3 regions of the Streptomyces sp. NPDC059256 genome follow, and region 3 is predicted to be linked to each of the others. Evidence: riboswitches for the same ligand, from Rfam matches in the RefSeq annotation. Region 3 holds a riboswitch; each other region holds the start of a gene.
What was found. Region 3 has a riboswitch for cobalamin ahead of metE (5-methyltetrahydropteroyltriglutamate--homocysteine S-methyltransferase). Riboswitches for the same ligand answer to the same signal wherever they lie in the genome.
Positions count from the first base shown of each region.

Region 1 (2,863 bases), on a different contig from region 3:
TCTTCGTGGTGAGGTCCGCGAGGCTCGTGTCCTTGCCCGCGAGGGTGGCGATCGCGGTCGCGTACACGACCGATTCGGTGGCGCCCTCCTCGAATCCGAAGCCGCCGTCGGGGAGTTGCTGCCGGGACAGCCAGGAGACCGCGGCGTCCGCACGCACCCGGTCGCCGAGGGCCCGCAGCGCCTGGGACGCGTACGCCGTGGCGATCACACTGCCCGTGGTGGCGCCCGTGTAGCCAGGGAAGGAGCCGTTGGAGAACTGAGCCCTGCCCAGGTAGTCGCGGGCCTTGGTCACTGCCGTGCGCTGATCGCCCGCTTTGTGGAGCGCGAGGACGGCGAGACCCGTGGTGGCGGGGTCGCCGTCACAGTTCTCACCGGGGCCGATCAGGATGCTGCTGACACTGCCGTTCCGGCACTGGAGCCGAGCCAGCCTGGCCACCGTGTCCACCGGGGGCCGGACGCCGCCACGCAACAGCGCCAGCACCCCGAGTGCCTGTCCATCGGTGTACGCCGCGTTGCGGAAGTCGCCCTTGGCGGTGCAGCCGGGTGTGTGGGTGCCGGACTCCGGGCCGCTCACACAGACGTTGTCCACCAGATCGGCGAGCAGGTCGTGCCCGCCGAAGTCACGGGGGTCTGCCTCCGCCACCGCTGCGACCAGGGCGAGGCGAGCAGCTGCCGTTGCGTCCGGCGGCTCGCTCCGACCCGCCGCATAGGCGTAGGCATCGGTGGCGGATCCCAGGAAGGCGATCGTCCTGTCCAGGGTGGCACTCTTGCCGTCCGCAGCGGCGAGGGCGAAGGCGGCCTCGGTGGTGAGGAAGTGGTTGGGCGTTTCGGAGCCGTCGTCCACCACTCGCTCACCGTCCGTCAGCTTCCCCCGCACCCAGGCGGCGGCCTTGGCGATCTTCACCTCGGCCGGTGGCACGTTGGGCACCTCGGGATCGGGCCCGGGAGTGCCACCTCCCGCTCGCACTTCGTCAGGGGTGAACGTCGGTCGCCCCGTGCTGCCACCGATGTCCGTGCCGCCGAAGACCCAGGCGTCCACGTCCCCCGGCCGGGGCCTGCGGTCCATCGCCCCGTACTGGCTGTACGACCAGTCGTCGTCACCCGGTGCGGCGACCCAGTAGGACCAGTACGCGGTCGCCTGTGGCGTGAGGACGCAGTCCTCCACGGCCGGAGTCGGGTACTGCGTACCGGAGTTGAAGGATCCGTGGCCGATGCGACAGATGAACGCCGGACCGTCGTGGCCGGTTCCGGCCGTACTGAAACCAGCCTCGTGCAGCAATTCGTAGCCGGTGGTGGGAGTGGCATCGCAGCCCCGTTCCACCGCGCCGCCGAACGGCCCGAAGTCCACGGCGACCACGGCACCGGCACTCGCGGTGCACTGCGCCATCGGGTCGGCCGCGACCGGGGGAGCGTTGACGAAGGCGACACCGGTGCCGCCGAGAAGAAACACGGCCGACAACAGCGCCACCAGCGCTGTCCGCCTTCTCCGTCCGACTCTGCCCACCACGGCTCCTCACATCAGCCGTGCGACGGCCGTGGTTGAGGGGCCGCTCCCCGAGTCATCGCAGGCGGGAAGCGCCGGTCGACCACGCCGTAGTCCGCGACGGCGCTTCTCGCTGAAAAACTGTTGCTCCAGGCATTCCGACTCGCCCGGCTCCGGCCGGGCCTACGGTTGCGGGTCAGCGCCGGATTTCGACCGGCTTTCCCTGAAGTGCAGTGCGTATCAGCCGGATTGGAACATGCAGATAAAGACAGCGTCAAGGTGACCTGAATCGCAAGTGGGTGATTCCCGGCCACCGTCGTGGCCGATCTGGTGCACTCGCCACCGCTCGGGTAGCGTCCAGGGCTGCCACATGGGGGAATCCGGTGTGAACCCGGAGCTGACGCGCAGCGGTGTGGGACGGCAAGGACCGTTCCGAGCCCGAATGCCCATGCGGTGCAGCAGCGCTCGAAGCCGTACCACGCGATTGGACGACGGCCCGAACTCGCCTCGGCCGCACGGGTTTTCCGCGGTCCTGTGCGCCCGGCGCCGGCGTCCCTGTCACCACAGGAGCAGGCCATGCACCGTCCCTCGACCTCCCGCCGCCTCACCTTGGCGGTGCCCGTAGCCATCGGGCTCATCGCCCTGACCGTGCCGCTCGCGGCGGCTACCTCCACACCGGCCCAGATCGCCACCTCCAAGACCAACGGCGTCGCCTACCTCAAGTCCCTCCAGGCGGCGGACGGTTCGTACGCGGGCTCCGGACTCTCCAACGAGTGGGCCTTCAGCGCCTTCGCCGCGGCCGGTACCGCGGTTGTGGACGTGACACCCGGTGGTGATGTGACGAAGAACGCCCGAACCGTCTATCGGAACCTGCTGACCACGGCCGGTTGGCCCGCGGCCTCACCCGTCGTCACCGACTACGAGCGGGGCACGCTGAACGCCTACGCGGCGGGCATCGACCCCGCCCGGGTGTCCGCCTCCCGCAATCTGATCGCCGATGTCTACGGCTACTGGCAAACCGCCGAAGCCGGCTACTTCGGCCCCTCGGCCAACTACAACGGCACCGTCTTCGCCGCGCTCGCGCTCGCCGGTGCGAAGACCCAGACCGGTGCTCAACGCGTGCCCCAAGCGCTCCTGGACAAGGTGACCACCCGCATCCGGGCCAACCAACACAACGACGGCGGCTGGGACTACCAGAAGGCCGAGGGCAACCCCACCCGTCTCAGCGCAGCCAGCGATGTCGATATGACCGGCGCCTCGATGGCGGCCCTGTGCGCGTCCGGAGTCCCCAACACGGACACGGACATCGTCCAGGCCAGAACCTTCCTCAAGAACAAACTGGTCCCCGCGACCGGCGCGTTCAACGCGATGTACGGGATC
Region 1 is NZ_JBHYZO010000020.1:37,756-40,618, reverse strand. It holds gene ACFXJL_RS28510 (prenyltransferase/squalene oxidase repeat-containing protein) at 1-1,387, opposite strand, end outside; cobalamin riboswitch at 1,618-1,747, opposite strand; cobalamin riboswitch at 1,809-1,954, shown strand; gene ACFXJL_RS28505 (hypothetical protein) at 2,060-2,863, shown strand, end outside.
Region 1: another riboswitch for cobalamin. It lies ahead of ACFXJL_RS28510 (prenyltransferase/squalene oxidase repeat-containing protein); the one in region 3 lies ahead of metE (5-methyltetrahydropteroyltriglutamate--homocysteine S-methyltransferase).

Region 2 (2,863 bases), on a different contig from region 3:
GGAGGACCGAGACGACGGCGTCCGCTCGGCGGTGGCGCTGCGGCCCGACCTCAACGAGGAGCAACGTGCCGCGGTGCGCTACGACTTCGACCTGGCGTCGATGTCGAAGACTCTGCCCTGGGTCAAGGGCCTGCACGGTGACGCCGATGCGATGCGCCGCCTCGCCATGTCGTCCCATCCGCTCATCCGCCGAAGCGTGGCCCGGGCCCGGCATCTTCCAGCGGACGTCGTGGAGCGTCTGGCGCGGGACGAGGACAAGACGGTCCGCCTGTTCCTCGCCGAATCGTGCGATGACGCGCCGGCCGAGCTGCTGCTGGAGGTCTGGCGCTGGTGGGACGGCAGCTTCAGTCACCCTGACCGCCCCCGCGGCCACCCCAACTTCCCCCGTACTGGCCTGCTGCGCTACGTCGGCGACCCCGATGGACGGATGCGCCGTCTGGCGCTGGACGATCCGGAGTCCACGCCTGCCGACGTCGCACATCTCGCTCGCGACCCCGAGGCCGAGGTGCGCCACCGCGCGGCCGAGGACACCCGGCTGTCACCGGCTGACGCGGTGAGGTTTCTGAACGACCCGGCGGCTCACGTCCGCGGGGCCGCCCTGCGCAATCCACGGCTGCCTGCCCGCGTCCTCGCCGCGCTGCTGCACGATCGCGACACGGCATGCGCGGCGGTCACCAATCCGGCGATTCCGGTCCCTGTCCTGCATCGCATCCTGGCCACGGTCGCGGCAGCCGTGGCGGCCCGAAGCTGATCAGCATCAGACCACCGGGCAGCCGTGGCGGTCTGACCCTGAGCTCCGGCAGACCGCTGCCCCGGTGGATCGAGTTGGCCCACCGCAGAGGCTTTCGCCCGGGCAGGCGCTGGAGGATGCCATCGCGCAGATGTGTGCCGGTTCCGCGCGCCCCTCTCACCGGGAAGGCGGACAGCCGCCCCGGCCACCTGTCGGGTTGGTGGATTGCGCCACCCGACCGAGGCTTCGCCGTGTGACCTGCGCTGCAACTGCGGCCCAGGCATACGATCCGGCCGCGCCGTCTGTCATGATGACGCCGAAAGGCGACGGCGGATCGAGGAAACCGGTGTGAATCCGGTGCGGTCCCGCCACTGTGATCGGCGAGCGAACCCCAAACAGACCACTGCCCCTACGCGGGTGGGAAGGCTGGGGCGAGCGTTGACCCGAGAGCCAGGAGACTCACGCGGTCGCCTCCTCGACAGACTGGGGCGGATCTCCCCAGAGGGGAGTGTGAGTCGGGATGCCCGAAGGGCAACGTTCCGGGGCTCCGGCGCCGTGCCGGGTCGTCGTGTGCCGGGACTGCTGCTGCGGCAGCGCGAAGGTGACCGGTATCGATCACGCGGCGCAGGTCGCCGCGCTGAGCCGGGACCTTCCGGTACGGATCTCCGAGTGTCTGGACGTCTGCGACCAGGCGAATGTGGTCGTCGTCCAGCCCTCGGCTGCGGGACGCGCCGCCGGTGCCCGTCCTGTCTGGCTCGGCCTCGTCAACGACCCCGCCGCGACCGACGACATCGTCGACTGGGTGCGCGCGGGCGGCCCCGGAGAGGCCCCGCTGCCGGAGATCCTCGGCCTGTACGCCTTCACCCCGCCACGGCGGGTCCGTGACGCGTCGTCCGCCGACCCCCGCTGAACCCTGCCAACCGACCGCGGCGCAACGGCGTCCGCGGTGAGAGGACCGACCACACCATGGCGAAACGCTCCCTGTCCCTGCTGGCCGCTGCCGCTTTCCTGGTGGCGGGCTGCGGCGGTGGCACATCAACCGACCGGGACGATCCCGCCGCCTCGGGATCCGCAACCGAGGGCTTCCCCGTCACCGTGACCAACTGCGGGGTGAAGACGACGTACGAGCGTCCGCCGCAGCGCGCGGTGACGCTGAACCAGCACGCCACCGAAGTGCTCCTCGCTCTCGGTCTGGAGAAGTCGATGGTGGGCACCGCCTATCTCGACGACAAGATCCTCCCCGAGTACCAGGACGCCTATCGGGGGATCAAGGTGCTCTCGAAGGAGTACCCGTCCTTCGAGGTGCTGCTGAACGCCGAACCGGACTTCGCCTACGCCGGGTTCGCGAGCACCTTCGACGAGAAGGAGGGCCGCAGCAGGGCCGCTCTCGCCAAAGCGGGCGTCGACTCCTATCTGAATGTGGAGGAGTGCCCGACGGGACCGGTGACGATGGCGATGATCGGCGAGGAACTACGCGGCATCGGGAAGATATTCGGGGTTCCGGAGCGTGCGGAACGCGAGGTCAAGAAGGCCGAGGCGGCACTCGGTGCGGTCGACAAGAAGCTCGGCGGTGTCGATGCGCTCAAGGTGTTCGTATACGACAGCGGGGACAAGACGGCGTTCACCGCGGGTGGCGCGGGCGTCGGCAACGAGATGATCAAGGAGGCGGGCGGGGCCAACATCTTCGCCGATCTGGACAAGCAGTTCGGTGATGTCTCGTTCGAGCAGGTCGCCGAACGGGCCCCCGAGGTCGTCGTGATCTACGACTACGGGGACCAACCCCTTGCGGCCAAGAAGAAGTTCCTGCTGTCGCACCCGGCGCTCCAGGACGTGCCCGCCATCAAGAACAAGCGGTTCGCGGTACTCCCGTTGTCCTCGACCGTGCTCGGGGTGCGGGTACCGGCGGGTGTGGACTCGTTGGCCCGTCAGCTGCACCCGGACCGCTTCCGGTGACGGGCGCGCCCCGGGCCCTGGGTGACGTTGCCTCGGCTGTCACCAAGGCTCCCGGGCCGACCGCCACCGCCGCGGTGGGCGGCCGGGGCCGACCTCCGTACGGACTGGTGCTGGCCGTGCTGGCGCTGCTGGTGCTCCTCGCCGCGACCGCGGGGATCGCCGTCGGGTCCATCAGCGTTC
Region 2 is NZ_JBHYZO010000029.1:20,705-23,567, reverse strand. It holds gene ACFXJL_RS32260 (hypothetical protein) at 1-751, shown strand, start outside; cobalamin riboswitch at 1,009-1,212, shown strand; gene ACFXJL_RS32255 (hypothetical protein) at 1,251-1,640, shown strand; gene ACFXJL_RS32250 (ABC transporter substrate-binding protein) at 1,697-2,683, shown strand; gene ACFXJL_RS32245 (FecCD family ABC transporter permease) at 2,680-2,863, shown strand, end outside.
Region 2: another riboswitch for cobalamin. It lies ahead of ACFXJL_RS32255 (hypothetical protein); the one in region 3 lies ahead of metE (5-methyltetrahydropteroyltriglutamate--homocysteine S-methyltransferase).

Region 3 (2,863 bases):
TACGGGCGCGGACTGCGGGGCTGTGGGTGAGGGCGGAGTTGGTGCGGGAGGCGAGATCGGCCCGGTTGGCGGCGAGTTCGGTGGCGATGGCGTCGGTACCCTGGGCGAGTCCCTTGGCGAGGGTGACGATCTCGGTGCTCTTCTGTCGGGCGAAGGCGAGCCAGCGAACGATCTGCGGGTCGATGTCACCTTCCGCGTCGGCGTCCAGTGGGACGTGGAGCAGGGAGCAGGAGGCTGCCACGTCGACCTGGTCCGCGAGGCCGAGGAGGGTGCCGAGGGTGGCGAGGGACTTCTCGTAGTCGTTGATCCAGATGTTACGGCCGTTGACCACTCCGGCGATCAGGCGCTTGCCGCGGAGTCCGCCGGCGGCGGCGAGGTCGTCGAGGTTGCCCGCGGCCCGCTCGGTGAAGTCGAGTGCGAGGCCGTCGACGGGCGCCTTGGCGAGGACTGAGAGTGCCTGCCCGAGGCGGTCGAAGTAGGAGGCGACCAGGAGCTTGGGCCGGTCGGTGAGCGCGCCGAGATCACGGTAGGCGCGGGCGGCAGCGTTCAGGTCGGCCGGGGTGCGGTCCTGGACGAGGGCGGGTTCGTCGAGTTGCACCCATTCCGCGCCGGCCGCACGCAGGTCGGCGAGGACCTCCGCGTAGACGGGCAGCAGCCGGTCCAGCAGGGTCAGCGGTTCGAAGTCGGTTGCGACCCCGGGCGCGGGCTTGGCCAGGAGGAGGTAGGTGATGGGTCCGACGAGGACAGGTCGGGCGTTGAGGCCGAGTGCCTGGGCTTCCTTCAACTCGGCCACCTGCTTGGTGGAGTCGGCCGTGAAGACGGTGTCGGGTCCGAGTTCGGGGACCAGGTAGTGGTAGTTGGTGTCGAACCACTTGGTCATTTCCAGTGGTGCAAGGTCCTGGGTGCCGCGTGCCATGGCGAAGTAGCCGTCGAGTGCGTCCGCCGTGACGGCCTCACGGTGGCGGGCGGGGATCGCACCGACCATGACGCTGGTGTCCAGCACATGGTCGTAGTAGGAGAAGTCACCGGTCGGTACTTCGTGGATGCCGGCGTCGGACAACTGCTGCCAGTTCTCCCGACGAAGACCAGCCGCTGTTTCCCGGAGGGCGTCTGCGGTGACACGGCCCTTCCAGTAGCCCTCGATGGCCTTTTTCAGTTCCCGATGGGCCCCCTGGCGGGGGTAGCCGTACACGGTGGCTCGTGCTGCCGCGGCTGCGGACTGCGCTGTCACAGAACTCTCCTTCGCGAGATGTCTCCTGCAGTCCCGGGACGGGACGAGAACGCGAAGGGGTGACAGATCCGGCGGACCAAAGGTGCGCACTGGGCGCGGTCGTCCACCTGATATGTACTCCCCCAGACTACGTCTGAGGGTGCCCCCAACCCGCCCACGAGGTCACCGGGATACCGCGTACGAATGGGTCGTGCGCGGACAGCGGGCAGGTCTTCGGACTCGCGGGCACGCCTGCCGGTCTCCCGGCGGGCACCTACTGGCCGTCGCTTCCCAGAACCGTTGCCCGGATCCAGTGCGTATGACGGCGGTCGTTCCCACTCACCGCTGCGGGGCAGTCCCGGATTCCCACCGGGTTCCCTCTTACGACGCGCCTACCTGGAGGGCAGAGCGAACCAGCTGCACCCGCCACCCTAGAGGGATCGGTCAGCGTCGGACAGTAGTGCCCATATTCCGGACGGTGATATGAGACACGGATGGAGCAGGGTGGAAACGGCCCGACGTGTCCGGAGCCGTACGCCAGCTCGCTCCCCCTGTTCCCCGCGTGGCCACCACCACCCGCACAACAAGTCAAAACGACAACCATTCGATCGGACGGATCAGCCGAAGTGTTCCCGCCGGATGAGCTCTTCCCCCGGGGCCCGGGTCCACCGCTTGGCACAGGGATCGAGGCACAACGGCCCGCAGGGTCCCAGTGCCTTCGCATCGCCGTGTGCGACCTCGGTGCGCTGCTGGGGTCAGGCGCCACCGTCCGCCAGGCCATCAACGGATTCCACCGTGCAGAGGGTGAAGCAAAGTTGACGAAGTGGCACTGGTCCCGGGTGGGCGGAATCGCTGTCTGCGCTGGAATCGCAAGAAGGCTGGTGACGAGATCGATCGCCTGTTTCGACAGCGCGGGGCGGAACTGTTGGACGACATCCTGAGGACGCTGGGCAAACTGACTCCTTGTCGCAGATTCACCAACTCTCGCCGATTTCCCCTTGCGTGGCGACCGGAACCACTGGCGCAAGTTCCAGGGCCGAGAGGCGAATCACCCTCGCCTATGGGAAACTGGGCGTAGGAGGTTGCGGTGATTCCATCGCGAGTGAACTGAACTCCGCCACCACGAACTTCCCTGCTCAGCCAATGATGGTTGGTCGCTGCTCAGTCAGTGGTGGTGGGAACGATCGCGTCTCCATCGTCTGCACGATCTTCCCCTGCGCCCCGTCTTCCTTCGAGACGGGAGGACTCATATGTCTCTGTTCACCGGCGCCTACGCGAATCCGCTTGCATCGACCGCCCAACCAGCGATGCAGTCGGTCCTGAATGCCACTCGACAGACGCTGTCACTCGCGGGGGCTCCCAACGTCAACAATATGGCCCTGATCGTCGTTGCGCTCACGGGGTTCAAAGGCACACTCAATCACCCCTGGGCGGCCCTCCGAGAGCAGGAAGAGCACTACTCGGGCAGCCTGCTGAAGATCGCCGCGATGTATGCGGCATTCGACCTGCGAGCGAGTGCCGACCAAGTGGCATCCTCCGGCAGCGGCCTGAGCACCTGGCCCCAGATCGACGCAGCTCTCAAAGCACAGTTCAATCCGGAGATCACTGCCCACACGCCTTCGCTGATCAACGGCTCCACCCTGCTGAAGCCTG
Region 3 is NZ_JBHYZO010000007.1:54,840-57,702, forward strand. It holds gene metE (5-methyltetrahydropteroyltriglutamate--homocysteine S-methyltransferase) at 1-1,231, opposite strand, end outside; cobalamin riboswitch at 1,418-1,625, opposite strand; gene ACFXJL_RS17790 (hypothetical protein) at 2,461-2,863, shown strand, end outside.